Regions from separate parts of the Variovorax sp. H27-G14 genome, predicted to be linked through region 3. Evidence: riboswitches for the same ligand, from Rfam matches in the RefSeq annotation. Region 3 holds a riboswitch; each other region holds the start of a gene.
The links. A riboswitch is a leader RNA that binds a small molecule or an ion and turns the genes downstream of it on or off. The one in region 3 is predicted to bind glycine.
Positions count from the first base shown of each region.

Region 1: another riboswitch for glycine. It lies ahead of VLK31_RS02480 (ABC transporter substrate-binding protein); the one in region 3 lies ahead of gcvT (glycine cleavage system aminomethyltransferase GcvT).
Region 2: another riboswitch for glycine. It lies ahead of VLK31_RS23915 (D-amino acid dehydrogenase); the one in region 3 lies ahead of gcvT (glycine cleavage system aminomethyltransferase GcvT).

Region 1 is NZ_JAYLVN010000001.1:525,419-535,096, reverse strand. Features, by position in the region: gene VLK31_RS02505 (response regulator transcription factor) at 1-903, shown strand; gene VLK31_RS02500 (DUF1161 domain-containing protein) at 944-1,273, opposite strand; gene VLK31_RS02495 (NADP-dependent isocitrate dehydrogenase) at 1,463-3,700, opposite strand; gene VLK31_RS02490 (ATP-binding cassette domain-containing protein) at 3,872-4,543, opposite strand; gene VLK31_RS02485 (hypothetical protein) at 4,623-5,408, shown strand; glycine riboswitch at 5,552-5,676, shown strand; gene VLK31_RS02480 (ABC transporter substrate-binding protein) at 5,818-7,422, shown strand; gene VLK31_RS02475 (ABC transporter permease) at 7,448-8,389, shown strand; gene VLK31_RS02470 (ABC transporter permease) at 8,420-9,361, shown strand; gene VLK31_RS02465 (dipeptide ABC transporter ATP-binding protein) at 9,366-9,678, shown strand, end outside.
Region 2 is NZ_JAYLVN010000012.1:4,771-14,448, forward strand. Features, by position in the region: gene VLK31_RS23890 (glycosyltransferase family 2 protein) at 1-211, opposite strand, end outside; gene rfbC (dTDP-4-dehydrorhamnose 3,5-epimerase) at 1,675-2,223, opposite strand; gene rfbA (glucose-1-phosphate thymidylyltransferase RfbA) at 2,220-3,116, opposite strand; gene rfbD (dTDP-4-dehydrorhamnose reductase) at 3,140-4,030, opposite strand; gene rfbB (dTDP-glucose 4,6-dehydratase) at 4,027-5,142, opposite strand; glycine riboswitch at 5,269-5,355, shown strand; glycine riboswitch at 5,391-5,509, shown strand; gene VLK31_RS23915 (D-amino acid dehydrogenase) at 5,601-6,911, shown strand; gene VLK31_RS23920 (FIST C-terminal domain-containing protein) at 6,927-8,207, opposite strand; gene VLK31_RS23925 (PhaM family polyhydroxyalkanoate granule multifunctional regulatory protein) at 8,254-9,063, opposite strand; gene VLK31_RS23930 (PLP-dependent aminotransferase family protein) at 9,136-9,678, opposite strand, start outside.
Region 3 is NZ_JAYLVN010000009.1:70,778-80,455, forward strand. Features, by position in the region: gene VLK31_RS20915 (long-chain fatty acid--CoA ligase) at 1-552, opposite strand, end outside; gene VLK31_RS20920 (OsmC family protein) at 765-1,205, shown strand; gene denD (D-erythronate dehydrogenase) at 1,293-2,312, shown strand; gene VLK31_RS20930 (TRAP transporter substrate-binding protein) at 2,422-3,348, shown strand; gene VLK31_RS20935 (TRAP transporter small permease) at 3,345-3,839, shown strand; gene VLK31_RS20940 (TRAP transporter large permease) at 3,836-5,113, shown strand; gene VLK31_RS20945 (AraC family transcriptional regulator) at 5,117-5,893, opposite strand; gene VLK31_RS20950 (MFS transporter) at 5,986-7,185, shown strand; gene VLK31_RS20955 (hypothetical protein) at 7,291-7,851, shown strand; glycine riboswitch at 8,181-8,271, shown strand; glycine riboswitch at 8,284-8,387, shown strand; gene gcvT (glycine cleavage system aminomethyltransferase GcvT) at 8,433-9,605, shown strand; gene gcvH (glycine cleavage system protein GcvH) at 9,666-9,678, shown strand, end outside.

The DNA.
Region 1 (9,678 bases), on a different contig from region 3:
ATGTCCAAAGTGAGAATCCAGCGGGTTGCCACGCAGCTGGCAAGCAGCAACCGCACCCCGGCAACCACCCGCATGGCGCTGGAGGCCATGCCGTTGCGCTCACTGGCCAAAGACGCCGCGGGCCGCGGCAAGATTGCGCGGCGCAGCCTGGGCGTGAAGCGCTGGGAAGCGCAGGCGCGCATCGTCGCGCTCAGGGAGCGGTCGCGCCGCATCGACCAGCTGTGCGTGCTGGCGGCGTCACCGTTGCAAGCGTCGCCATCTGCTTCTTCAGCCGCTTTCCCGGCGCGAGAGGCCTCGGCTTTGCGCGTGGCCTCCCACCACAGCGACGAGGCGCTCGTTCGCACACTCGCCGACGACGTGCAACCGGTCAACTCCGCCGTGGCCGCCAGCGCCGTGGGCGCGCTGTTCATCGACGCCAACGAGGTGGAGCTGGCTTTTCTGATGCGGTTGATTGCGGAGGGCGACACTGCCACCGCTTCGCGCATTGCGCGGCGCATCGTCGGGGTGAAGCAGGCTGCGGTGGCACACGACGGGCCGCAGATATTGCAGATGTCGCACGTGCCGCGAACAGCCACGGCGCAACCCGATGTGCCAGCGCAGGTGCACGAGCAGCAGGCCGAGCCTGCTCCGTCTGCTAAGGCCCGGCGCGCGCGCGCCACGCCGCCCGCCGGCGCGGACCATGCACGGGGCGCGCTGTCCCCGCGCGAGCTCAATGTGCTGCGCATGATTTCGCAGGGGCTGAGCAACCGTCAGATTGCCGAACAGAGCTATCGCTCGCTGCACACGGTGGACGCGCAGGTCAAGAACATCTACCGCAAGCTGGCCGTGAACACGCGCGCGCAGGCCGTGCGCGAGGCCATGCAGGCGGGGCTGATCAACCTGGAAGATGCCTGCGGCGGCTGATCGGCTGATCGGCGGAACAGTCGACAGCCCGCGGCCGCATTCATTTCTTGCAGTCCCCGCCAACGGACACGGTGCCGTCCTTGCATTCGGTGAGCAGGGGCCCGCCTGATGCGGGAGCCGGCGCCGTGCCGCGATCGGGCCCGGCGCCCTTCTCGTAGACGACTTTCTTGCTGCCGAGCTCGCACGTGCCCACCACCTGTCCGCTGGCCGATGCATTGGCATCGACCACGGTAACGGTGAAGCGCGCCACGCCCGACGCGGCAATCTTCGACTCGATCTGCGTGCGCAGTTCGTCGCAGCTCTGCGCGCCATGGGCGCTGGTGGCGGCGCCGGCCACGGTCAGCGCGATGGGAAGCAACCAGTGTTTCATGGGGGGCCTGCCTTGCCAGCGGATGGAGGGAGGTGGAGTCTAGTCCCGCACCCGCGTCACCCGCCACCGTCTGGAGGCGAAAGCACCAAGGGCCCCTTGCGGAGCCCCTGGAGGCACGACGGACGGGCAGTGGCTGCCATCCCGTAGTGCGTTTCGTGCGTGTCGTGCGCGGCGTTGCGCGCAGTGTCGTCAGGCCTGTGCCGACGCCAGCGTCGCGTTGAGCGTTGCGCTCGGACGCATCACGGCCGAGCACTTCTCGGGGTCGGCCAGGTAGTAGCCACCGATGTCCGCCGGCTTGCCCTGCACGGCCGCGAGCTCGTCGATGATCTTCTTCTCGTTGCTGGTCAGCGCTTCGGCCAGCTTGGCGAACTTGGCTTGCAGTTCCTTGTCGTCGGTCTGCGCGGCCAGCTCCTGTGCCCAGTACATGGCCAGGTAGAACTGGCTGCCGCGGTTGTCCAACTGACCGGTCTTGGGCGACGGGTTCTTGTTGTTGTCCAGCAGCTTGCCGGTGGCGGTGTCCAGCGTCTTGGCCAGAATGGCGGCCTGCTTGTTGCCGGTCTTCAGGCCCAGGTCTTCCAGGCTCACGGCCAGCGCCAGGAATTCACCCAGCGAGTCCCAGCGCAGGTGGTTTTCTTCCACCAGTTGCTGCACGTGCTTGGGGGCCGAGCCACCCGCGCCGGTTTCGTACAAACCGCCGCCCGCCATCAGCGGCACGATGGACAGCATCTTGGCCGAGGTGCCCAGCTCCATGATGGGGAACAGGTCGGTCAGGTAGTCGCGCAGGATGTTGCCGGTGGCGCTGATGGTGTCCAGGCCGCGCACGACGCGCTCCAGCGTGTAGCGCATGGCACGCACCTGGCTCATGATCTGAATGTCCAGGCCCGAGGTGTTGTGCTCGTGCAGGTACATCTTCACCTTGGTGATCAGCTGCGCCTCGTGCGGGCGGTAGGCGTCCAGCCAGAACACCACCGGCATGCCGGAGTTGCGCGCGCGGTTGACGGCCAGCTTCACCCAGTCGCGGATGGCGGCGTCCTTGACCTGGCACATGCGCCAGATGTCGCCTTGCTCCACGTCTTCGCTCATCAGCACTTCGCCGGTGTCCAGATCGGTGATGTTGGCAACGCCGTCTTCCGGAATCTCGAAGGTCTTGTCGTGCGAGCCGTACTCTTCGGCCTTTTGCGCCATGAGGCCCACGTTGGGCACCGTGCCCATGGTCTTGGGGTCGAAGGCGCCGTGCCACTTGCAGAAGTTGATGATCTCCTGGTAAATGCGGGCGAAGGTCGATTCGGGCATCACGGCCTTCACGTCCTTCAGGCGGCCGTCGGCGCCCCACATCTTGCCGCCGTTGCGGATCATCGCGGGCATGGATGCGTCCACGATCACGTCGTTGGGCGAATGGAAATTGGTGATGCCCTTGGCCGAGTCGACCATGGCCAGCTCGGGGCGGTTCTCGTGGCAGGCGTGCAGGTCGCGCTTGATCTCGTCCTGCGTGCTCTGGGGCAGCGTGGCGATCTTGGCGTAGAGGTCGACCATGCCGTTGTTCACGTTGATGCCCAGCTCGTCGAACAGCTTGCCGTGTTTCTCGAAGGCTTCCTTGTAGAAGATCTTCACGCAGTGGCCGAACACGATGGGGTGCGACACCTTCATCATGGTGGCCTTCACGTGCAGCGAGAACATCACGCCGGTCTTGTGCGCGTCCTCGATCTCCTTTTCATAGAAGGCCAGCAGCGCCTTCTTGCTCATGAACATGGAGTCGATCACTTCGCGGTCGAGCAGCGCGATCTTGGGCTTGAGCACAACGGTCTTGCCGCTCTTGGTGATCAGCTCCATCTTGACGTTGCGCGCGCGGTCCAGCGTCATGGACTTTTCGCCGTGATAGAAGTCGCCGCCGTGCATGTGCGACACGTGCGAGCGCGAGGCCTGGCTCCAGTCGGCCATGCTGTGCGGGTTCTTGCGTGCGTATTCCTTGACGGCATTGGGCGCACGGCGGTCGGAGTTGCCTTCGCGCAGCACGGGGTTCACCGCGCTGCCGGTGCACTTGTTGTAGCGCGTGCGAATGTCCTTGTCTTCGTCGGAGGTCGGGTTCTCGGGGTAGTCGGGGAGCTTGTAGCCCTTGCCCTGCAGTTCCTTGATGGCCGCCTTGAGCTGCGACACCGAGGCGCTGATGTTGGGCAGCTTGATGATGTTGGCGTCGGCCTGCAGCGTGAGCTTGCCGAGTTCGCTGAGGTTGTCGGGCACCTTCTGCGCGTCGCTCAGGCATTCGGGAAATTCACCCAGGATGCGGGCGGCCACGGAGATGTCGCTCGTGGTCACGTTGATGCCGGCCGGGTTGGTGAAGGCGCGGATGATGGGCAAAAACGCGTAGGTCGCCAGCAGGGGCGCCTCGTCGGTGAGGGTGTAGACGATGGTGGGTTGCTTCGAGCTCATGCGCTGGCTTCCGTAGATGCGGGTTGTCGGGGTGGCTGGAAAAGGTCTGGCGGGATCGCACCGCCGGAACGCGTCATTGTCGCCCGTCGGCGGCCGCTTCGGGCCGCCAGAGGCGAGATCACCCCCACGGGTGCTCTGTCAATGGGGTTTCAGGGGAGCTTCAGGGGGAGATCAGGAGAGCGGCAGCGTGATGGTGGCCGCGAGCGGCACGGCGTCGATGTGCTCCGCGCTGGCGACCACGAAGGCCCTTGGCGTGGCGCCTTTGCTCGGGTCGCCCAGTTCGCCCAGTTCACCTAATTCGCGCCACAGGCAGCGCACCGACCCCGCGTCCAGCGCGGCGGTCGGTTCGTCCAGCAGCACCAGCGGCCGGCTCGATGCGAGCGCCGCGGCCAGCCACACCTTGCGCCTGGAGCCGGTCGACAGCATGAACATCGACTTCTCCAGGTGCGGCACCAGCGAGAAGCCTTCCACCAGCGCCTGCCAGCGCGCGTCGTCGAAGCCCGCATCGCCTTCACGCAGCGCGGCGGTGCAGCCGCGCACCGTGGCCTGGTCGAATCGGTCGGTGGACGGGTCGACGAAGAAGACGTTGCGCCTGTAGGCCTCGGGCGACGTGGCCAGGCGCGTGCCCGCCACGGTCAACTGGCCGGTGGCGGGCAGCGCCCCCGCAATCACCTGCAGCAAGGCCGACTTGCCAGCGCCGGTGTCGCCGTACAGCAGCGTGACGCCGGGGCCGATGGAGGCGGTCCAGTTGGTTGCGATGGCCGGTTGGTCGGGGTACGCGAAGCCGAGCGCGTCGATCTGCAGGACGGAAGAGGAAGGGGCAGGGGCGGTGGAAGGGTTCATGGTTGGCGGCCGACTTTATCAAGCCGCTGCCGAAGAACGGCCACACGCAAATGCCGGTGCGTGGCTACCATTCGGCACCATGAAAAAGCTGCTTGTCGCCGGTCTCCTCGTGTCGCTGTTTGCCGGCCCTGTGCTCGCCGCTGCGGCTGCCCCCTCCGCGCAGGTGTTCGACCCCGTGGCCAAGCCCGAGTCGCTCGATGCGCAATGGCGTGAGCGCCTGTGCGCCTTGCTGCCGCAGCCGTGCAACGTGCAGCAGCTCGGCCTGTACCGGGCGCGCGGTGCCACGCCCGCGGACTACGTGGTGCTCTCGGCCGAGCCGCTGGCCATGGCGCGCGTCAAGCGCGGCGCGGAGCCCAAGGGCTGGCAGCTCGACCGGCTGAACGACTTCTCGGCCTACGTGGCGTCGCTCAAGAAGGAAGACAGCGAAGGCGCGCGCGACACCCGCCTGTCGCTCGCGCCCGCGCTCTATCCGCTGGCCGAAGGCCAGTGGGCCGTGGCCGTGCTGCACACCGTGTCGGAGATGTATTCGGGCGGCGGCGCCTCGTTCGACACCGCCGACTTCGTGCCGCTCGAAGGCGGCAAGCCGGCGCAGGAAGGGATTCCCTTCTCGTGCTTCAAGATGATCCGCGCCTGCTTCAGCGAGAAGGAATACAAAACCTCCAGGCACTGCCATGACGAAAGCAACGGCAGCCTGCGCATCGCCTACGGCGCTGCCGCAAAGCCCGGCGCGCCGTACGACTGGCAGTACACATGGCTGCAGAGCGAGTGGCCGCAGAACGAACCGCAGCGCGCCACCAGCACCACGCGCATCCGCTTCACCGCGAAGACCACCGAGCGCGCCGACTTCTGCGGCGGCCCGCAGTAAGCACCTAAGACTTCTCGCCTGCGTGTGCTTTTGGCACGCAATCTGCTTTGAGAAGTTCATCCAGGAGAAATGCCGGCTCGATGCTTCGAGTTAGTGCATTACCGAAGGCGACAGCCCGTAACGCTCAGGTCCCAAGACTGGATTTTTTCAACGCTGGAGAGCGCTGACCGGCACCGTCACTGGGGCCGAGGGCAGCCGCCGAAGGGGCAAGCCCTGTGCGATGTGCGCGCAGGGTGAATCTCTCAGGCAAAAGGACAGCAGGGGCACACCGCGCATGGCGCGCGGTGTGCCCTTGTTCGTTTCTGGAGCCGCTTCTTTCATGACTTGTTTTCTGCAACGCCCACCAACGCATGCGTGCCTGGGCGTTGCGCGTGTTCGCGTCCCTCTTTTTCAACCGGAGAACTGATCCATGCTGACGAAACGACAACTGAAAGCCATGTTCGCGGGCGCCCTGCTGGCCACGGCCGCTGCCGCTGCGCTCACCACCGCCACCACCGCTTTCGCCCAGGACGCAGGCAAGGTGCTGCGCATGGTGCCGCAGTCCGACCTGAAGATCCTCGACCCCATCTGGACCACCGCCTTCATTACGCGCAACCACGGCTACATGGTGTACGACACGCTCTTCGGCGTGGACGAGCAGGGCAAGGTGCATCCGCAGATGGTCGACAAGTACACCGCCAGCCCCGACGGCAAGACCTGGACCTTCACGCTGCGCAAGGGCCTGGCCTTTCATGACGGCAAGCCCGTCACCGCTGAAGACGTCATTGCCTCGCTCAAGCGCTGGGGCCAGCGCGACGGCCTGGGCCAGAAGATGTTCACCGCGCTCGACAAGACCGAGGCCGTCGATGCCAACACCTTCAAGCTGGTGTTCAAGGACACCTTCGGCATGGTCCTCGACGCGCTGAGCAAGCCGTCTTCCAACCCGCCGTTCATCATGCCGGCGCGCGTGGCCGCCACGCCGTCGGACAAGCAGATCGACGACGCCACCGGCTCCGGCCCCTACATCTTCAAGAAGGACGAATACCGCCCCGGCGAGAAGATCGTCTACCTGAAGAACACCAAGTACGTGCCGCGCACCGAGGCCCCTTCGGGCACCGCCGGCGGCAAGAACGTGTACGTCGACCGCATGGAATGGATCATCCTGAAAGACGCGCAGACCCAGGCCAACGCCCTGGCCAACGGCGAGGTCGACATGATCGAGTGGGTGCCCTCCGAGCAGTACACCGCGCTGAAGAACAACCCCGCCATCACGCTCGACAGCCCGGTCGCCAAGGGCTCTTTCGCGCTGCACCTGAACCACCTGATTCCGCCGTTCGACAACCCGAAGATCGCGCAGGCCGCGTTCATGGCCATCAACCAGGAGGCGCTGATGCGCGCGCAACTGGTGCACAAGGAGCTGTACAACAGCTGCGCCTCCATCTACCCGTGCGGCTCGGCCTATGCCTCCGAAAAGACGGGCTACTTCACCGGCAAGCCGCAGTTCGAAAAAGCCAAGGCGCTGCTGAAGGAAGCCGGCTACGACGGCAAGCCCGTGGTGCTCATGTACCCGGCCGACTTTGCGGTGCTCAACAAGTTTCCGCCGGTGATGGCGCAGCTGCTCAAGCAGGCCGGCTTCAACGTCGACATGCAGTCGATGGACTGGCCCACGCTGGTCACGCGCCGTGCCAAGAAAGACCCGGTGGCCAACGGCGGCTGGAACCTGTTCATCACCGGCTGGGGCATTGCCGACAACATGAACCCGATGTTCTTCGCACCGCTCACCGGCAACGGCGAAAAGGGCTGGTTCGGCTGGGCCACCGACGACAAGCTGGAGCAGCTCAAGTCGCAGTTTCTGGCCACCGCAGACGAGCCGCAGCGCAAGGAGCTGGCCACGGCCATTCAGCAGCGCGTGTACGACACCGGCATCTATGCGCCCATCGGTGAATACAAGCCGCTCACGGCCTACCGCAAGGGCGTGGTGAGCGGCGTGGTGCGCTCGCCGGTCGGCGTGTTCTGGAACCTGAAGAAGAACTGAGCGAAGCGCTCACGGAACCCGCCCCATGCTGCTCTTTCTTGCACGCCGCATTCTGTCGACCGTGCCGGTGCTTGTCATCGTCGCGCTGATCGTGTTCCTGATGCTGCGGCTCGCGCCCGGCGACCCCGCCGCCGCCATCGTGGGCGACAGCGGCACCAGCGAAAACATTGCCAGGGTGCGCGAGCAGCTGGGGCTCAACCAGTCGCTGCCGGTGCAGTTCTTTCACTGGAGCACGCAACTGCTGCAGGGCAACCTGGGCGAGTCGTACTTCATGAAGAAGACGGTGGCCGAGCTGATCGGCCAGCGCATCGAGGCCACGGTGTCGCTGGCGGCGGTGACGCTGGTGGTCACCATCCTCATTGCGGTGCCGCTGGGCGTGATTGCCGCGTGGCGGCATGGCGGCTGGCTCGACCGGATGCTCATGGGCTTTTCGGTGATGGGATTTTCGATACCCGCGTTCGTGATCGGCTACGTGCTCATCTGGATCTTTGCGCTGCACCTGCAGTGGCTGCCGGTGCAGGGCTATGCACGGCTCAGCCAGGGGCCGTTGCCGTGGCTCAAGCATTTGATACTGCCGTCGATCACGCTGTCGGTGATCTACGTGGCGCTGATTGCGCGCGTCACCCGCGCGGCCGTGGCCGAGGCCATGACCGAGGACTACATCCGCACCGCGCGCGCCAAGGGCATTTCGGAAACGCGCCTGCTCATGCGCCATGCGCTGGCCAACGCGGCGATTCCCATCGTCACGGTGATCGGCATCGGCATTGCGCTACTCATCGGCGGGGTGGTGGTCACAGAAACGGTGTTCGCCATTCCGGGGCTCGGGCAGCTCACGGTCGACGCGGTGCTGTCGCGCGACTTTCCGCTGATTCAGGGCATCACGCTGTTCTTCTCCGTCATCTACGTGCTCATCAATCTGCTGATCGATGTGAGCTACCTGGTGTTCGACCCCCGCATCCGGTACTGAAGCCACCGCACCGCAACGAAGAAACACCCCATGACCGATTCCTCTCTTTCCCTTGCACCCGAAGGCGCCGTGGAGGCACTGCCGCCACCCCGACGCCGCTCGCTGCTCAAGCGCATTCTGGCCAACTGGTCGGTGCGCGCGGGTGGCAGCGTGCTGGTGCTGCTGGTGCTCATGTCGCTGGCCGCGCCGTGGCTGGGCACCATCGACCCGACCGCCATCGACCCCGCCAGCTCCAACATCCTGCCGGGCACGCGCGGCGAGTTCAACAGCCTGGCTGGCGACACCTTCGAGCACCTGTTCGTGATGGGCACCGACAGCCTGGGGCGCGACATCTGGAGCCGTACGCTGTACGGCGCGCGCGTGTCGCTCACCGTGGGCGTGGCGGTGGCGGCGCTGGCGATGGTTTTCGGCATGCTCGTGGGGCTGTTGGGCGGCTACTTCAGGCGCGTGGACAGCGTGCTCATGCGGCTGATGGACGGCGTCATGGCCATCCCCGGCATTCTGTTCGCCATCAGCCTGGTGGCGCTGTTCGGCGGCAAGCTGCTCACCGTGGTGGTGGCCATTGCGGTGCCCGAGATTCCGCGCGTGGCGCGGCTGGTGCGCTCGGTGGTGCTCACGGTGCGCGAAGAGCCCTATGTGGAGGCGGCCATTGCGCTGGACACGCCGACCTGGAAGATCCTCATGCGCCACATCCTGCCTAACGCGATTGCGCCGCTGATCATTCAGGCGACCTACGTGTGCGCGTCGGCCATTCTGGTGGAGGCCATCTTGTCGTTCCTGGGCGTGGGCCTGCCGGCGGACATGGCGACCTGGGGAAACATCATGGCCGAGGGCCGTGCGCAGTTCAACCAGTTCCCGCACAACGTGCTGTTCCCGGGCATCTTCCTGGCGCTCACGGTGCTGGCGGTGAACATTTTGGGCGACGGGCTGCGCGACACGCTCGACCCCAAGTTCAACAAGCGCGGAGGCTGAGCTGATGACCACCAACGCCACAACCGCCACCACCGCCACCCCCGTTCTTTCCGTTCGCGACCTCGCCATCGCATTGCCGCCCGGCGCCGACCGCACGCATGCGGTCGAGCACATTTCCTTCGACGTGCCACCCGGCAAGATCGTCTGCCTGCTCGGCGAATCGGGCTCGGGCAAGTCGGTCATCGCCAACGCGGTCATGGGCCTGCTGCCGCCGGGCCTGGTGCCCGTGCGCGGCAGCATCGAACTGCAGGGCGAGAACCTGCTGGCCGCGCCGCAAGGCCGCCTGCGCGCGCTGCGCGGCCCGTCGATGGCCATGG
Region 2 (9,678 bases), on a different contig from region 3:
TGCGCGCATCGGTGGCCGCCAGTTCTACCAGCAGCGCGCGTGACTCGGCAGACGGCGAAGCGTCGTCTGCAATACACAGCTCCCAGTGAGGATAAATTTGTCTTCGCACCGATTCAATAGCCTCTCGCAACCAGACAGGCTTTGCGTTATAGGTCGGCATGACAATCGAAATGAGTGGGGTCTCTTGCATCGCCTCAATTCTTCGATGCATTTTCGCCCGCGTATCCTCCTCGACCGGATCGGGGTCGTAAAGTTTCAGCCAATCCCCATATGTAGTCGAAACGACCTCTGTCGGGAATGCTTTTTCCGCAGGAGTTGGCGTGGCCAATTGAGCCTCTAATATTCGGGCTGAACTACGCAGCCCATCAACGCCAGAATTTCGAAGTATTGTTGCGACTCTCTTGACAGCAGAAACAGGATTACCTGCTTTGCTTATTGCCGGCGGGATGATTTTCAGGGTCCGCAAGAAACGCCTTGCCTGAGTTCCTCCCCAGCGCAATGGTGCGGTCACGCGCCAACTGTACGATGCATGTATCTCTTCGACTTGTCGCTGATATGCGCTCAATACGCCAGGCATTTCTCTAAGTTTCAGCCCGCTCGAATCAGCAAATGCAACAACAACTTCGTGTTGTTGCGCAAGCTGATTCAGTTCGCGCTCAGCCGTTCGAAGCCGTGCGCTTATTTTCGCCATTCGCAAACTGCTCTCGACGAGGCTGGCACTCACCAAATTTTTTTTTGTAGCCTCTTTCAAAAACTGCGATTCAAGAGACGTCAGTCTCGAAGATTTTGTTTCCACTTCATCTTCAGGTAATTGCGCGCGCACAGTCCACGTGTTGTCGCGCTCGTCGACTATTGCCGGAGGAGTGTTATGCAGATTTTTATGACCTCCTACAATCGATTCATAGATGCCAGCAATAAATCGAGTGCCCAATCCATTTTGGGCCGGCAAAGCCTTACGAACTACGCAAATTGAATTAATGAATTCAACTGAGTGAATATGCGCAAGCAGGGCCTCATCAATATCGAAATCATATTCTCGCATGAAACTGGCAAGAATCTCCTTACGCATTGTCGGAATCCCCCAATGCTCATGGCTGATGACGTCTGCCAACCGTTTAAAAAAAGCGATGCTGGAGGCGGGGTGAAAAAGCCCACCTTCAAAACCAGCCCAATAACTGCAATGCAAATCTTCAGCAACAAAAAGGCCACCATCGACCAAATGCGAAAAATAGCGAGCAAAAGACCTAACAATATCCCGAGAGGTGTGAGAGCCATCATCGATAATTAAATCGAATTCGAGACTTATAGCGGAAATACTTTCTTCAGCGTCGTCGGTATTGGCATCGCCAACAACAACAGATACTCGAGAATCCGAGTAGACAAGTTTCGCGCAATCAGGATTGATATCACATCCGACAATCACCTTTGCATGCGGGAAAAACTTACTCCATATCTCCAGCGATCCGCCGTTCTGAATACCAATTTCCAGGAGCCGAGTTGGTCCGTCCCTGTAGGGCGAAAAAAATCGATCATATTCAACAAGATAGCTTGACCATTTATCCGAAACTTTTCCTTGGTGCTGTGCATACAGCTCAATAAGCGTTTTTTTGATCATTTATTACCTAGCGCCTATCTTCTTCGTGGGCCGAATTTCACCATTAGCCCGCCGCCTCATCAATCGAACACTTCAGCGGTAGCCAACGTTGCCCCGCCAGCATCCTTGTCAGACAGTTTGAATTCGCCGTCTAAATTTGGCCAATCGATAGCCAACTGGGAATCATCCCATTTGATGCATCGCTCGAATTGCGGAGCGTAGTAGTCGGTCGTTTTATAAAGAAAATCTGCCGTTTCACTGACAACAAGAAAGGCATGCGCAAAACCGGCAGGCACCCATAGCTGCTTGCGATTTTCCTCATCGAGTTGAACGCCAACCCATTTCCCAAATGTCGCGGAGGATTTTCGAATATCAACCGCCACGTCGAAAACAGCGCCACTGACTACTCGAACCAATTTTCCTTGCGGCTGCTTGATCTGGTAATGCAGCCCCCGCAGGACGCCTTTTGTCGATCGCGAGTGATTGTCTTGAACAAAGTCGACGCGACTGCCCACTGCGTCATTGAAAGCACTCTGATTGAAACTTTCCATGAAGAAACCGCGAGCATCGCCGAACACTTTAGGTTCGATGACAAGCACATCCGGAATAGCGGTAGGCGTTATTTTCATGAATGAATCTCTTCGGTCAAAAGGCGAGCAAGGTACTTACCATAGCCATTCTTTTGCAGCGGCGCGGCCAATTTTGCCAATTGCTCGCGATCAATAAAACCATTGCGCCATGCAATTTCTTCCGGGCATGCAATCTTCAGCCCTTGCCGGTGCTCCAAAGTCGCAATGAATTGCCCAGCCTCCAGCAGGCTTTCGTGCGTGCCCGTGTCCAGCCACGCATACCCGCGCTGCATGATCTGCACATTCAGCTTGCCTGCGTCCAGGTACGCCTGATTGACCGCGGTAATTTCCAGTTCGCCGCGTGCGCTGGGCTTCACGGCTTTGGCGATCTCGACGACGTCGTTGTCATAGAAATACAACCCCGTCACCGCATAGCTGCTCTTCGGTTGCACCGGCTTCTCTTCGATGCTGCTCGCCTTGCCCTGCGCATCGAACGCCACCACGCCGTAGCGCTCGGGGTCGTGCACGTGGTACGCGAACACGGTTGCGCCGGAGTCCTGCGCATCGGCGCCGCCGAGCAGGTGCGCGAGGTCATGGCCGTAGAAGATGTTGTCCCCCAACACCAGCGCACTCGGCGAATTGCCCACGAATTTCTCGCCGATGATGAACGCCTGCGCCAGGCCATCAGGGCTCGGCTGCACCGCGTACTCCAGGTTGATGCCCCACTGGCTTCCGTCGCCCAGCAGTTGCTGAAAGCGCGGCGTGTCCTGCGGCGTGCTGATGATCAAGATGTCGCGCATGCCGCCCAGCATCAGCGTGCTGAGGGGGTAATAGATCATCGGCTTGTCGTACACCGGCAGCAGTTGCTTGCTCATTGCCAGGGTGGCCGGGTGCAGCCGGGTGCCGGAGCCGCCGGCCAGGATGATGCCCTTGCGTTGCGTCGTCGTGGTCATGTCGTTGTTCTCTTTTTTTGAATTCAGAGCGTCTCGCGCAGCATGCGCGCAACGCCTTCCTGCCAAGGCGGCAGGCGCAAACCGAAGGTCGACTGCAGCTTCGAAGTGTCCAGCCGCGAGTTGTGCGGCCGCTTGGCCGGCGTCGGGAAGGCGCTGGTCGGCACGGCCTCCACGGCGTCGGGGCCGGCCTTGAGTTCAACGCCGGCCTTTTGCGCCATGTCGAGCACGAAGCGCGCGTAGCCGCACCAGGTGGTTTCGCCGCCGGCAATCACGTGGTACAGACCCGACTTGGCCGGGTCCTGCAGCGTGGCGCGAATGGCGTGCGCCGTGATGTCGGCCAGCAGCTCCGCACCGGTCGGCGCGCCGAACTGGTCGTCGATGACGGTGAGCTTGTCGCGCTCCTTGGCCAGCCGCAGCATGGTCTTGGCGAAGTTGCCGCCGCGCGCCGCGTACACCCAGCTGGTGCGAAAGATCAGGTGCCTTGCGCAGTGCTGTGCCACCAACTGCTCGCCCTCGAGCTTGGTCTGGCCGTACACGCTGAGCGGGCCGGTGGCGTCGTCTTCTTTCCAGGGCCGGGTGCCGCTGCCGTCGAAGACGTAGTCGCTCGAGTAATGCACCATGAGCGCGCCGATCTGCTGCGCCGCCTGCGCCACCACGCCAGGCGACGTGGCGTTGAGCTTGCGGGCGAAGTCGGGCTCGCTCTCGGCCTTGTCGACGGCGGTGTGCGCCGCGGCATTGACGATGACGTCGGGGCGCACTTTCAGCACCGTTTCGGCCAGTTGCTCGGGACGGCTGAAGTCGGCGTGCAGGTCGGTGCTGTCGAAATCGAGCGCCACCACTTCACCCAGCGGCGCCAGACTGCGCTGCAGCTCCCAGCCGACCTGCCCGCCCTTGCCCAGCAGCAGCAACTTCATGCGGCGGCCTTTGCCGATGCGGCAGGTGCGGCAGGTGCGGCAGGTGCGGCAGGTGCGGCGTCGTACTGCTTCTCGACCCATTCGCGGTAGGCGCCGCTTTGCACGTTGCGCACCCATTCGCTGTTCGCGAGGTACCACTCCACGGTCTTGCGGATGCCGGTGTCGAAAGTTTCTGCGGGCTTCCAGCCGAGCTCTGCTTCGAGCTTGCGTGCATCGATGGCGTAGCGGCGGTCGTGGCCGGGGCGGTCGGTGACGTAGGTGATCTGCGCTTTGTACGGCTGGCCGCCGGCCTTGGGGCTGAGCTCGTCGAGCAGCGCGCACACGGTGTTGACGATCTCGATGTTGGGCTTCTCGTTCCAGCCGCCCACGTTGTAGGTCTCGCCGAGGCGGCCGGCTTCGAGCACGCGGCGAATGGCGCTGCAGTGGTCTTTCACGTAGAGCCAGTCGCGCACCTGCATGCCGTCGCCGTACACGGGCAGCGGCTTGCCGGCCAGGGCGTTGACGATCATCAGCGGGATCAGCTTCTCGGGGAAGTGAAACGGGCCGTAGTTGTTGGAGCAGTTGGTGGTGACCACCGGCAGGCCGTAGGTGTGGTGCCAGGCGCGCACCAGGTGGTCGCTGGCGGCCTTGCTGGCCGAGTACGGGCTGTTGGGCTCGTACTTGTGCTCTTCGGTGAAGGCGGGGTCGGTCTTGGAGAGCGAGCCGTACACCTCGTCGGTGGACACGTGCAGAAAGCGGAAGGCGGTTTTGTCGTCGGCCGGCAGCGCGCTCCAGAAGCCGCGCACGGCTTCGAGCAGGCGGAAGGTGCCGAGCACGTTGGTCTGTACGAAGTCTTCGGGGCCGTGAATGGAGCGGTCCACATGCGACTCGGCGGCAAAGTTGACCACGGCGCGCGGCTTGTGCTCGGCCAGCAAGCGCTCGACGAGGGCGCTGTCGCCGATGTCGCCCTGCACGAAGATGTGTTTCGGGTTGCCCTTGAGCGAGGCGAGCGTCTCGAGGTTGCCTGCGTAGGTCAGCTTGTCGAGGTTGACTACGGGCTCGTCGCTGTTCGCGATCCAGTCGAGTACGAAATTGGCGCCAATGAAGCCAGCGCCGCCGGTAACCAAGATCATGGGGTCCCCTGAATGTATGTTCGAAGTCATCGCCCTGCGGCAATGAAAGTAGCGCGCGATTATCCCATTGGGCTTATAGAGAGAAACACAAGACGCTACCGCTCTCTTCACTCGGTGTTTACAATCGGCCACACTGCAGGAGAGCGGGCCACCTGGTGGCCCTACCGAAGGCGCAAACTCCCATGAACGCTCAGGTCGGCCTGACGAGATCTCGAAGATTTCGGCAAGGGGTCAGTACTGCACTACATCAAACGCCGTCTGGAGAGCCATCTCACCCCCTCACGGGTGGTCGAGATGCACCGAAGGAGCAAACCCGCTGCGGGCGCAGGGGGTGAATCTCTCAGGTACCGAGGACAGGGGGAGCGGCAACTTGGACTTCGGTCGTCCGGTTGCCTGCTATTGATTCAATAGCACACCACGCCCGTCGTTCAAGCGCTGCAACCTCAAAGGTACTTGAAATGCGCGTGATTGTTCTTGGCGCCGGCCTGCTCGGCGTGACCTCGGCTTACTACCTCCAGCAACTCGGCCACGACGTGACCGTGATCGACCGGCAGGCCACCCCGGCCGCCGAAACCAGCTTCGCCAACGGCGGGCAAATTTCCGTGAGCCATGCCGAACCCTGGGCCAACCCCAGCGCGCCGCTCAAGGTGTTGCAATGGCTGGGCAAGGAAGACGCGCCGCTGCTGTTTCGCATTCGCGCCGACATGCGCCAGTGGCTCTGGGGCCTGCAGTTTCTGCGCGAATGCACCCCGGCGCGCACACGGCACAACATCGAGCAGATCGTGCGTCTGGGTACATACAGCCGCGAGATGTTGCAACAGTTGCGCCGCGACACGCACATTGCGTACGACCAGCGCGCCCAGGGCATCCTTCACTTCTATACGACGCAAAAGGAGTTCGACGGCGCCCTCGCCCCCGCCGAGCAGATGCGCGCGCTGGGCTGCGAGCGGCAGGTCATCTCGGCCGACGAGGCGGTGAAGATCGAGCCCGCGCTGGCCCACATCCGCCCCAAGCTGGCCGGCGCCACCTACACGGCGGAAGACGAATCGGGCGACGCCAATCTGTTTGCGCGCGAACTCTCCAACCTGGCCGCCGCGGCCGGCGTGAAGTTTCTGATGAGCCACACCATCACCGCGCTGCGCGAAGCCGGCGGCAAGATCGACCACGTGGAGGCCACCGACAACGAAGGCCGCTTCCAGCGCATCCGCGGCGACGCCTTCGTGATGGCGATGGGCTCGCTGAGCCCGCTGCTGGCCGCGCCGCTGGGCATTCGTTTGCCGATCTACCCGGCCAAGGGCTACTCGGTGACGCTGCCTGTAAAGGACGCCAGCAAGGCCCACCAGGTCTCGCTGACCGACGACGAGTTCAAGCTCGTGTTCTCGCGCTACACGTCGCCGGGCGTTGACGGGGGCGACCGGCTGCGCATTGCCGGCACGGCCGAGCTCAACGGCTACGACCGCGACCTGAACCCGGTGCGCTGCGAAGCCATCGTGCGCCGAGTCGAAGAGCTGTTCCCCGGCGCCGGCGACACCACGCAGGCCCAGTTCTGGACCGGCCTGCGCCCCGCCACGCCAAGCAACGTGCCGCTGATCGGCAAGACCAAGCTGGCGAACCTGTTCCTCAACACCGGTCACGGCACGCTGGGCTGGACGCACGCCTGCGGCTCGGGCAAGTCGATTGCGCGCATCGTGAGCGGGCTGGCGCCCGAGCTGGACTTCGCGTTCACCGGCATGCCGGCGGGCCAGCCGCGCGTGCTGCAGCCGGCCTGACCGGGGCTGTATTGCTCAGTCCTTGCTGGTGAACACCGTCAGCACACCCGTATAGCCATACAGGTGATGCCGGGCAATTTCGCCGGCAGCGAAGAACCCGACCAGGGGCACGTCGCCCAGCGCGTGCCGCACGATCTGCAGCTCCGCGCCCGGCGCGCCGAAGTGCGGGCCACCGCGGCCGGAGCAGCTCACATACACCGCGCCCGCAATGCGCCGCGCGGGGTGCGGCGCGGCCTCGGCCTCGCCCGCCGCCACGGCGCGCGCGGTGGCCAGGGTCTGCTCTTCGGGCTCCAGCTCTTCTCTGATTTCGGCGCAGATGCGCATCAGGTCGGCGCGTGCGGCCTGCGCGTTGCGCCGGCAGAAGGTCAGGCGCATGCCGGCCTCGGCCACGTCGGCAATGGCGATGCCGCGCCGTGTGGGGTCCAGCCCGATGATGTGGCGCACCAGCACGTCGGCGCCCAGGTCGCCGGTGCGGCGAATGCCGTCACTGCCCGCGTCGGCCAGGCCGACCAGCGTGTTGCGCACCGCGTCGATGGCCTCCTGCGGCCGCTCCAGCGACACCTGCAGGTCGGCCAGCAGCACGTCGAGCGCCGGCTCGCCGTCGAGCTTGAGCAGCAGGTTGCCGTCGGCCTCGGTGATCTCGCGCTCGCGCACCGCGCCCGAGCGCAGCGGCTGGCAGCCCTGCGTGACGCGCGACACCAGCCGCACGCCCTCGCCGAACACCACGCCCGACAGGCCGCCCGAAAACACGCCGCCCGCCGCGCCCTGCCCGCGGATGTTGCCGTTGCCGCCCACGGCAAATTGCAACGCGCTGCCGCGGCCCGAGGTCAGGCCGCCGAACAGGTAGCCGGTGTCGGTGCGCCCGGCCATCTCGCTTATCAGCTCGGTCAGGTCGGGTGTGGCGGGGTCGGCATGCACCAGCGCCGTGTGCGCCTCGAAGCCGCTCATCTCTGAGTTGCCCAGCGGCGCCACGCCCGAGAACACGCGGTACTGGTCGCTGGGCAGCGCGCACAGCATCAGGCTGATGCCGGGCTCGTCGAAGTACTCGGCGTTGTTGGCCGACACGCCGATGCCCACGGTGCCCGACCAGTCGGTCACTTCGGGCAGCTCGCCGCTCAGGTGGTCGAGGATGTCCTGCGCGTCGCTGGCGTAGTGGTCGGTGATGTAGAGCAGGCCGAGCGTGGGTGCCGACGCGTAGTCGGGCAGCGCCATTTGCGCGCGCAACTGGGCCAGCACGAGGCCGGCCGCCATGCGCCATTGCGGGTGGGTGGCATGGCCGGAGGGAAACAACTTCATGGTGCGTGCCAACCCGTTCTCTTCAAAAAAATGTCTGTGTATGACGTCAGCGTCGGGCGGAGGTTCGCTTTCGCGCGGCGGTCGATGTCTTCTTTTTGGCGGCCGGCGTGGCGGGCGACTTTCTGGCCGCGGCCTTCACCGGTGCCGCCTTCGCGGATGCTGCCTTTTTGGCGGCGGCGGGCTTCTTGCCCATGACCTGGCCGACCACGTCGGCCAGCGGCTGCGCCATGGCGGGCACCTTGAGCTGGGCCGCGTCCTGCAGCGCCGAGCTGGCGATGTGCTGAAACTGCTCTGTGAGCGCGCCCCACCACTGCATCGGGTCGACCACGCCGGCAGCGCCGGCCTTGGCGGCCTTGCCACCCCGTGGCTTTTTCGCCGCGGTGGATGTTTCTTCTTCGGTGGCTTCGTCTTCGGTCTCTTCGACCTCATCGACCTCTTCGGGTTCGGGCTCCGGCGCGGGCGCCGAAGAGAACGCGGCGGGTGCGGCCGGCGCAGCAGCGGCCGGGGCCATTGCGGCCGCCTGCTTGGTGAACGCGCTGGCAATGTCTTCCATGCGCACGTTCATGCCGCGCAGCGTCGACAGGGTCATCTTCTGCACCTCCAGCGCCTGGATGGTCGCCTTGAGCGCGTGGCCGTTCTGCTCCAGCCAGTACTGCACCGTCTTGAGTTCCTGGATGCGCTTGTCGACCTCTTCCACGCTCAGCGTGGGCGCCACCCAGCTGGCCAGGCTCGGAATGCCGGGCACCGCGCCGGCCCCGCCACCGCCGGCGGCGGCAGCACCCCCGGCAAGGTTCTTCAGGAAGTCGAATCCGGGGACGAACTGGCTGAAGTCGAAGGGCTTGTTGGCATTGCTCATGGGCAGGGTCTCCAGGCTGGGTTTTCTTGTGCCGCCCAGCTTACTCCAAGGCCCCGTGGTTTTTGGCGGCCCTCAGAGCTCGCTTCGCACCTTGCTGAACACCTTCCAGAAGGTCGCGTCCTGCGAGGTTGCGAAGTTGATCCGCATCAGCGTGCTGGGCGGGCGGCGCGCATGAAACAGCGAGCCCGGCGCCAGCAGGTAGCCCTGGTCGAGCATGCGCTGGGTGAGCGCGTCGGTGTCCACGCCGGTGTCGACCCAGCCGAACAGGCCCGCCGGCTCCGACGCGAAGGTGCAGCCGTGCGACATGGCCAGCTTTACCGCGCGCCCACGCGCCCCGTCGAGCCGGATGCGCACGCGCTCCGAATGCCGGCGCAGCTGCCCCTGGTCGATGCACCACGACAAGGCCCGCTCGAACAGCGTGGGCGAGGTCAGCGTGGCCAGCAGCTTGGTTTCGAGCAGCCGCTCCTTCAGCGCGGGCGGCGCGGCCAGAAAGCCGATGCGCCAGTTGGGCGCGATGATCTTCGCGAAGCCGCTCACGTAGATGGTGCGCTGCAGCCCGTCTAGCGCGCTGAGGCGCGTGGCGTGCTCGGGCGCGAGGTGGCTGTAGGTGTCGTC
Region 3 (9,678 bases):
GGGCAGCGGGTGGCGGGTGCCGAGCCAGTCTTTCCAGGCGGGCGCGGGGGCGTCGTCACCGCTCGCATCGGCGTCGAAGGCGTCGGTGAACTGGGTCACGATCATGTGGGCGAGCTGCTGCTCGGGCGGCAGCGCGTTGCTGGCCTTGGCCAGCTCGGCGGCCAGGTCGCCGGTGATGATGGCGACCTTGGCGTCGGGGTCGGTGATGTAGTGCTTGAGCTCTTCGGCCCGGTTCATCGGGTTGACCGGCACCACCACGGCATTGGCGCGCAGGATCGCGAAATGCGCGATCACCAGTTGCGGGCAGTTCTGCATGTCCAGGATCACGCGGTCGCCACGCTTCACGCCCAGCGCATGCAGCGCGCCGGCCAGGCGCTCGGCCTGCGCGGCGAACTCGCCGTAGCTGATCACGCGGCCGAAGAACACCAGGGCGGCCTTGTCGGGGTAGCGCGCAGCCGAGGTCGCCAGGTTGTGCCAGAGCGACGTGGCGGGCACGGTGATCGAATGCGGCAGGCGTTTGGGCCAGAACTTGTAATGCGGGCGTTGTTGCATGGTGGGAACAGGCGGGAAGAAAGAGCGAACAGCCTGCCAGCCTAAGCCGCCAACGCCGCCGCTCCCAGCGGGGAAGCCCCCGGAGCGTCACATTGGCGACGCCATTTTTTCTCACACTGCGTCGCACGCGCGGTGCGACTACAGACAGCGGCTGCGTTCCGCGCGATACCTGACGTTCTTTGTTCACCCACCCACCAACTGAAGGAACCGACATGGCAGCAGACAAGCACGCAAGCGTTCACTGGGAAGGCGCCGGCAAGACCGGCAAGGGCCAGGTCAGCACCGAGACCGGTGCGCTGAAGGACTACCCGTACGGCTTCGCCAGCCGCTTCGAGGACGACAAGCGCGGCACCAATCCCGAGGAAATCGTCGGCGCGGCGCATGCCGCCTGCTTCACGATGGCATTTGCCTTCGCGCTCGAAAAGGAAGGCCTGGCGGCCACGAAGATCGACACCAAGGCGGCCGTGCGCCTGGCCAAGGACGGCGACGGCTTCAAGATCGACCGCATTGCGCTCGAGCTCGACGCAGCCGTGCCCAACCTCGACGAAGCCAAGTTCCAGCAGATTGCCGCCGCCGCCAAGGCCGGCTGCCCGCTCTCGAAGGCGCTGACCGGCGTGCCGGAGATCACGCTGAAGGCCACGCTGGCCGCCTGAGCGCGCACGGGCGGGTCTGTTGGGTCCGCCGGCGCAGCCCGGGCGTTGGCGGGCGCTATCCTTGTTCGAAACAAGGAGACAAGACCCATGCACATCGTCATCACCGGCGGCGCCGGATTTTTGGGCGCGCGCCTGGCGCGCACGCTGCTCGCACGCGGCCAGCTTTCGCTGGCGGGCGCGCCGGCCCAAGCCATAGCGGGCATCACGCTCGTGGACCGCGCCCCACCCCCTGCCGACCTGGCCGCCGACAGCCGCATCACGGCCGTCACCGGCGACCTGAACGCGCAACTGGCGCCCGATGCCGACGCCACCGTTTGGCGCGACGCCCACGCCATCTTTCACCTCGCCGCCGCGGTCAGCGGCGAATGCGAGGCCGACTTCGACCTGGGCATGCGCAGCAACTTCGCCGCCACGCACGCACTGCTCGAACGGGTGCGCGCGCTGGGCACGAAGCCGGTGCTGGTGTTCGCCAGCTCGCTCGCGGTGTTCGGCGACTCGCCCGAGCAGCCGCTGCCCCGCGTGCTAGACGACCACACGCTGCCCACGCCGCAGACCAGCTACGGCATCCAGAAATTCATCGGCGAGCAGCTGTTGGCCGACTTCACGCGCAAGGGCTTCGTGCGCGGGCGCAGCGTGCGGCTCATGACGGTGAGCGTGCGACCCGGCAAGCCCAACGGCGCGGCCTCGGGCTTCTTCAGCGGCATGGTCCGCGAGCCGCTGGCCGGCCTGCCCGCCGCCTGCCCCGTGCCCGACGCCACGCCGGTGGCCATTGCGTCGCCGGCGCGCACCATCGAAGGCATCCTGCGCGCCGCCGAGGCGACCGACGCGCAATGGGGCCCGCGCACCGCGCTCAACCTGCCCTCGCTCGCCACCACCGTGGGCGAGATGACCGCGGCGCTGGAGCGCGTGGCCGGCAAGGCCGCCACCGCCCTGCTCGACCGCACGCCCGACCCGGCCATCCAGCGCATCGTGAAGACCTGGCCGGGCCACATCGAAACCGCGCGCGCCAACGCGCTGGGCCTCACGGCCGACGCGAGCTTCGACGACGTCATTCGCGATTACGTCCGTGAAAATCCCGACGCGGTGAAGCTCCCCGGTGTTGCATAGTCAGAGCCCGGCGCACCTGACGCGCTCCTGACAACAACTCCCCGGAGACACCATGAAATTCGGCCCCATCGCCGCCGCCTGCCTTTCGCTCGCCCTGAGTTCTGTCGCCATGACGTCGGTCGCCTTCGCGCAGACGACCATGAAGATCAGCATCTCCACCGCGCAGAACTCCCACCAGGGCGTGGCCATCGACACCTTTGCCAAGGAAGTCGAAAAGCGCACCGGGGGCCGCTACAAGGTGCAGACCTTCTACAACGGCGCGCTCGGCGGCGAGCGCGAGTCGATCGAGGCGGTGCAGCTGGGCACGCAGGAGCTGGCCTTCTCGTCCACGGGCCCCATCCCCAACTTCGTGCCCGAGACCAAGATCCTCGACGTGCCCTTCCTGTTCCGCGACAAGGCCCATGCGCGCGCCGTGCTCGACGGCCCCATCGGCCAGGACATGCTCACCAAGTTCGACGCCAAGGGCTTCAAGGCGCTGGCGTGGGCCGAAAACGGCTTTCGCCACATGACCAACAGCAAGCGCGACGTGAAGGTGCCCGAAGATCTGAAGGGCCTGAAGATGCGCACGATGGAAAACCCGGTGCACATCGCCGCCTACAAGGGCTTCGGCATCATCACCACGCCCATGGCCTTCCCCGAGGTGTTCACCGCGCTGCAGCAAGGCACGGTCGACGGCCAGGAGAACCCGTTGCCGGTCATCATTTCGGCCAAGTTCGACCAGGTGCAAAAGCATCTGTCGCTTACCGGGCACGTGTACTCGCCCTGCATCTTCCTGATGAACAAGGCTAGCTTCGACAAGCTCAGCGCAGCCGACAAGACGGCGTTCCTCGAAGCCGCCAAGGAAGGCACCAAGGTCAACCGCGCGCGCGTGGACGAAGACGACGCCAAGGGCGTGGCCGACCTGCGCGCCAAGGGCGTGACGGTGATCGACAACGTCGACAAGGCCAAGTTCGTTGCCGCGCTAGCGCCGGTCAATGCCCAGTTCGAGAAGGACTTCGGCAAGGCCAATCTCGACAAGATCCGCGACTACAAGTGAAAGACAAGTTCCTGGGCATCGAGCGCTGGACCACCGGCTTCTCGATGCTGATGGCCTGCGCGATGCTGGTCGTGGCGTCGGCGCTGGGCGTGTTCCAGATCGTCACCCGTTTCGTGCTGGAGCAACCGGCCGAATGGAGTGAGATTTTGATTCGCGTGAGCCTCATCTGGATGGTCTTCATGGGCATTCCGATGGCGTTTCGCCAGGGCGCGATGGTCAGCGTGGACGTGCTCTACCGCTGGAGCCCGCCGCGCATGCGCCGCGTGCTCGACGCGGTGGTGAGCCTGGCGGCGTTGGCGCTGATGCTCGTCATTCTGTGGTGGGGCTGGGACTACGCCATGCGCGGGCGCGTGCAGTCGATGGCCGGGCTTGAAAGCCTGTCGATGGTGTGGGCCTACCTGGCGCTGCCGGTGGGTTCGGTGTTTTGCCTGTTCGGCATCGTTGGTAATTTTCTCGACCCCAAGCGGCTCGAACTGGAGACCGCGCAATGAGTGTCGTGATGGTTGCAACGATGGTGCTGTGCTTTGCACTGTCGATTTCCGTGGCGGTGTCCATCGGGCTCTCGTCGATCGTGGGCATTCAGGTCACCAACGCCAACATGCTCATCTCCGTGAAGGAGATGTTCAACTCGATCAACAAGTTTCCGCTGGCGGCCATTCCGTTCTTCATTCTGGCGGGCAACCTGATGGAAACCGGCGGCATCTCGCGCCGGCTGGTGGAGTTTGCCAAGAGCATCGTGGGCGGCGTGCAGGGCGGCCTGCCCATGACCTGCGTGCTCACCTGCATGATCTTTGCGGCGGTGTCGGGCTCGTCGGTGGCCACCACCTTTGCGATTGGCGCCATCCTGATTCCGGCGCTCATCAAGCACGGCTACCCCGCGTCTTACGCGGCGGCCCTGCAGGCCACCAGCGCGGAGCTGGGCGTGATCATTCCGCCGTCGATTCCCTTGATTCTTTACGGCGTGAGCGCCGAGGTGTCCATTGGCGAGCTGTTCATCGCGGGCTTCGGCCCCGGCATTCTGATCAGCCTGGCGCTCATGTTCTTCGTGTGGGCCTACTGCAAGTGGAAGGGCTGGGGCAAGACCGACGGCGAAGGCCGCATGCCCTTCGGCCGTGCGCTGTGGCAGGCCGGCTGGGCGCTGCTGATGCCGGTGATCATTCTGGGCGGCATCTACGGCGGCATCTTCACGCCGACCGAGGCCTCGGCCGTGGCGGTGTTCTACGCGCTGGTGGTGGGCGTGGTGATCTACCGCGAGATCAAGCTGACCGACCTGTACGTGATCTTGCGCAAGTCGGTGATGTCGTCGGCGGTGATCATGTTCATCATTGCCAACGCGGGGCTGTTCGCGTTTCTGATCACCCGCGCGGGCGTGCCCGACGCCATTGGCCACTGGCTGCAGGAGGTGCTGAAGTCTCCGGCCATGTTCCTGCTGGGCGTGAACGCGGCGCTGTTCGTGATTGGCATGTTCATCGAGACCAGCGCGGCCATCATCGTGCTGGCGCCGATTCTGGCGCCGGTGGCGGTGCACTTCGGCATCGACCCGGTGCACTTCGGGCTGATCATGGTGGTGAACCTGGCGCTGGGCATGATCACGCCGCCCTTCGGTGTGAACCTGTTCGCGGCCTGCACGGTGGCGCGAATATCGCTGGACCGCATCGTGCGGCACCTTGTGCCTTTCGTGCTGGTGATCCTGGCGTGCCTGATGGTGATCACCTATGTGCCGTGGGTGTCGCTGGCACTGCGCGACCTGGTCTACGCCAAGTAGCAATCAACGGCGCAGGTACACGCTGGGCGGCACGCCCAGCGTGCGCCGGAACATGGCGGTGAAGGCGCTCGGGCTCTCGTAGCCGTGCGACAGCGCCACGTCCAGAACCGACGCGCCGGCGGCCAGCTTGGGCAGGCTCAACAGCAGCCGTGCCTGCCGGCACCACGCCCCGAAGTTCATGCCCGTCTCGCGCTGAAACAGGCGCGCGAGCGTGCGGCTGTTCATGTGCAGGCGCAGCGCCCAGGCGTCGAGCGAGGCGGGCAGCGAGGGGTCGCGCACCAGTTCTTCGCACAGCGCCGCCAGGCGCGCATGGCGCGGCATGGGCACATGCAGCGACAGAGCAGGCGCGGCCTCGATCTCGTCGAGCATCAGCTCCATCACACGTTCGTCGCGCCCGCCCGGTGCGTAGTCCAGCGGCAGCGCCACCGCCGTGACGATGAGCGCGCGCAGCAGCTCGCCCACATGAATCACGCGGCATTGGCTGCCCAGGTCCGCGCGCATGCCGGGCTCGACGAACACGGTGCGCATGCGCACCTCGCCCGCCATGCGAATCTGATGCTCCATGCCGCCGGGCACCCACACGCCGCGCCCGGTCGGCACCACCCAGCTTCCGGCCGCCGCGCTCACGAGCATCACGCCGGAGATGGCGTGAATCAGCTGCCCGCGACGGTGCGTGTGCGGCGGAATGAAGGCGTCCCCCGCGGGGTCGGTCGCCAGCACCGCGACGGCGCGCGGGGTCGACTCGCCTTCTTCGGGGCGCAGGTTGATTGCTTTGTCCATTTCTCGACGATGAATGCCAATTCGTAGAGAGAACATCTTCGCACGGCTTCCTACGATGCTTTTTTCACCAGGAAACGAAAGAAGCGACCCTCATGAACAAGCGCCGACTCGGGCTGCTCACCGGCACCCATGCCGTCAACGACCTTTACCAGGGCCTGGTGCCCGCGCTGCTGCCCTTCATGGTGCTGGAGCGCGGCTACAGCTACACGGCCGCGGCCGGGCTGATGCTGGCGGCCACCGGCCTGTCGAGCGTGGTGCAGCCGCTGTTCGGCCTGTATGCCGACCGCCATCCACGCAGCTGGCTGGTGCCCACCGGTTTTCTGGTGGCGGCACTGGGCGTGGTGCTGGCGGGCGTCAGCCAGAGCTACCTGCTGACCTGGATCGCCATTGCGCTGTGCGGCCTGGGCATTGCGGCGTACCACCCGCCGGCCACGGTGGCCGCGCGCGCTGCCGGCGGTGCTTCGCAGAAGGCAATGAGCGTGTTCTCGGTGGGCGGCACCATCGGCGCTTCGTTCGCGCCGGTGCTGGCGGCCACGGTGGTCGGCGGCGGCAGCCTGTCGCGCAGCTACCTGCTGGGGCTGCCCGCGCTGGCCATGGGCGTGGTGTGGGTGGTGGCGAACGCGGGGGGCCAGCGTGCCTCGGTTGCAGCGGCCGCAGCTGCACGCCAGGCCGCCAGTCATCTGCTGAAGCCGCATAACGACTGGCGTGCCTTCGGCGTGCTGGTGGCGACCATCGTGGGCTGGTCGATTCCGTATGTCACGGTGCTGTCGATGCTCTCGTTGCGCATCACCCGCGACCTGCACGGCACCGCGTTTCAGGGTGCGGCGGCGCTCACCGCCTTCACCGCGTTCGGTGCCGTGGGCACGCTGCTGGGCGGCTGGCTTGGCGACCGCATCGGCCGCATGGGCACCATCCGCGCGGGCTACCTGTTCGCGTTGCCGGCCATGGCGGGCCTGGTGCTGGCGCCGAACGCGGCCTGGGCGCTGGCCTGTACTGCGCTGTTGGGCATGTGCATGTTTCTGCCTTTCGCGGCGCAGGTAACGCTGGCGCAGGACTACCTGCCGCGCAACCCGGCCACGGCCAGCGGAATCACGCTGGGGCTGGCGCTCTCCGTGGGCGGGCTGGTGTCACCGCTGTTCGGCATGCTGTCGGACGCACGCGGGCTGGGGGTCACGCTGACGACGGTGTTGTGCGTGCTGTGCGTGGCGACGGGGCTGGCGCTGCGGTTGCGCAACCGGACGGTGCCGGTGGTGCCGATGGTGCCGGTTGAGGAGGAAGCTGCCACCGCCTGAAACATGGCGTGAATGCGAGCCTGACCACTTAAACCAAACGGTTCATGAAGATGTCACCGCATGCAACGATGCTTCAGCCCCCGATCCCAGAAAGCTGTGGCTGCCATGCTCCCCACCAAGACCGACAAGGCGCGCGACGAACTCCAGGGCGACCAGCGCACGCTGAGCCAGCGCGAGCGTGCGTTGCTGCTGATGGCCGATGGCCGGCGTTCGCTGACGGACTTCAGTCCGTTGTTCACCACGCGGGGTGAGGCCGAGCAGGTGCTGCTGGCGCTGGTGCAGCGGGGTTACCTTCACGACCCGCATGCGGCGGCTGTTGCAGCATCGGCAGCCGCACAGGTGGCGCAGGCTGCGGCGGCCGCTGTAGCTGCTGTGGCCGAGCCGATCCAGGTCAGCATGTCGGCCGACACCTTCGACGGCAAGCGTTCGCTGGCCACCACGCGCATGTTCCTGTTCGACATGTGCGAGCGCATGTTCGTGCGCCGCGACCCAAAATTTGCGCTGCAGATGCGCGACGCCCTGCGCGAGGCGCGCGACCGCGAGGCCATGCTGACCATTGCGGCGCTGATGCTGTCGGAGGTCGAGAAAAGCGCGGGGCCGGAGCGGGCCGAATCGTTGCGCGAGCGTATCGATCGGTTGTTGCCGCCGGCTGAGGTTGTTCATTGAACGGTTGAAGTTCGTCGATGTTCTGTTCAGGGCGACGCTCACGCCGACGGGGTGCCTTGCTCCGCGAATGTCCTCCGGCCTGCGGCCTCCCCCTTTATTTCGCTGCGCAAGGCACCCCATCGACGTGAGCGTTTTCAGAGCCGGGGTTGATCGGCGGAACACCAGCAGCGTGCCCTGGTGCACAGGGCGTCGGGTACTCCCCGCAGCGAAATAAAGGAGGAGGGCGAAGCCCGGGGGACATTCGCGGAGGGGAGTACCCGGCGGCCTGTGCACGCGCCCTGAATCCTTGAATCCCTGAGCAACCGCAACCCAGCCCCGATCCACTACACTCGCCCGGGTCAGGAGAGAGCCCCGCGTGACGGGGCCGCCGAAGGCGCAGGGATTCCCCGAACGCTCAGGCAAAAGGACTGACAAGACGCCGGTGAACACCGGCGTTTCCTTGCTGGAGAGAGGCCGTTGCCAGACAACAGCCCACCGAAGGAGCAAACCCCGATCGTGGGGCGAATCTCTCAGGTAAAGCGGACAGCAGGGGTGGCCCATGGCTTGCGTCATGGATTTCGTCTGCCCCTTTGGAGTGCCCCATGGCCTCTTGCGCATCTGCTTCCGACACCCTCCTCAAGACGCCCCTGCACGACCTCCACCTGGAGCTCGGCGCCCGCATGGTGCCCTTCGCCGGCTACTCGATGCCCGTGCAGTACCCCGCCGGCCTCATGGCCGAACACAAACACACACGCGACGCGGCCGGCCTGTTCGACATCTCCCACATGGGCCAACTGCGCCTGACGGGCCCCGACGCCGCCGCCGCCTTCGAAACCCTGATGCCCGTCGACGTCATCGACCTGCCCGTCGGCAAACAGCGCTACGGCCTGCTGCTGAACGACGAAGGCGGCATCCTCGACGACCTGATGTTCTTCAACGAAGGCAACGGCTCGCTCTTCGTGATCGTCAACGGCGCCTGCAAGGTGGCCGACATCGCGCACATTCAGCAGAAGATCGGTGCGCGCTGCGCGGTGCAGCCCCTGCCCGACCACGCCCTGCTCGCACTGCAGGGCCCGCAAGCCGCCGCCACGCTGGCGCGCCTGTCCCCCGGCATCGAGCGCTTCGTGTTCATGACCGGCGGTGCGGTGAAGATAGGCGGCATTGCATCCTTCGTCACCCGCAGCGGCTACACCGGCGAAGACGGCTTCGAGATCTCCGTGGCCGCCCAGGACGCCGACGCCCTCGCCCGCCTGCTGCTGGCCCAGCCCGAAGTCAAGCCCGTGGGCCTGGGCGCGCGCAACTCGCTGCGCCTGGAAGCCGGCCTGTGCCTGTACGGCAACGACATCGACACCTCCACCACGCCGGTCGAAGCCTCACTGAACTGGGCGATGCAGAAGGTGCGCCGCACGGGCGGCGCGCGCGAAGGCGGCTTTCCGGGCGCGGCAAAAATACTGGCGCAGCTCACCGCCGCCACTGCGCTCGCCGCCGGTCACACCGACCACGACACGCTCAAGCGCAAGCGCGTGGGCCTGGTGGCACTGGAGCGCATTCCGGTGCGCGAAGGCAGCGTGCTGCAGTCCTTCGAAGGCCAAGACATCGGCATCGTCACCAGCGGCCTGCTCGGCCCCACGGCCGAGCGCTGCATCGCCATGGCCTATGTGGCCACCGCTTTCTCGGAGCCGGGCACGCGCGTGCAGGCCATCGTGCGCGGCAAGCCGGTGCCAATGGAAGTGTCCACCATGCCTTTCGTTCCCACCCGCTACTACCGCGGTTGAAGGACACCGAGCCCCGTTAGGCTCTGCACCCCGAAACATTTTTTCCACGAGGAGTTTTCCATGAGCATCAAGT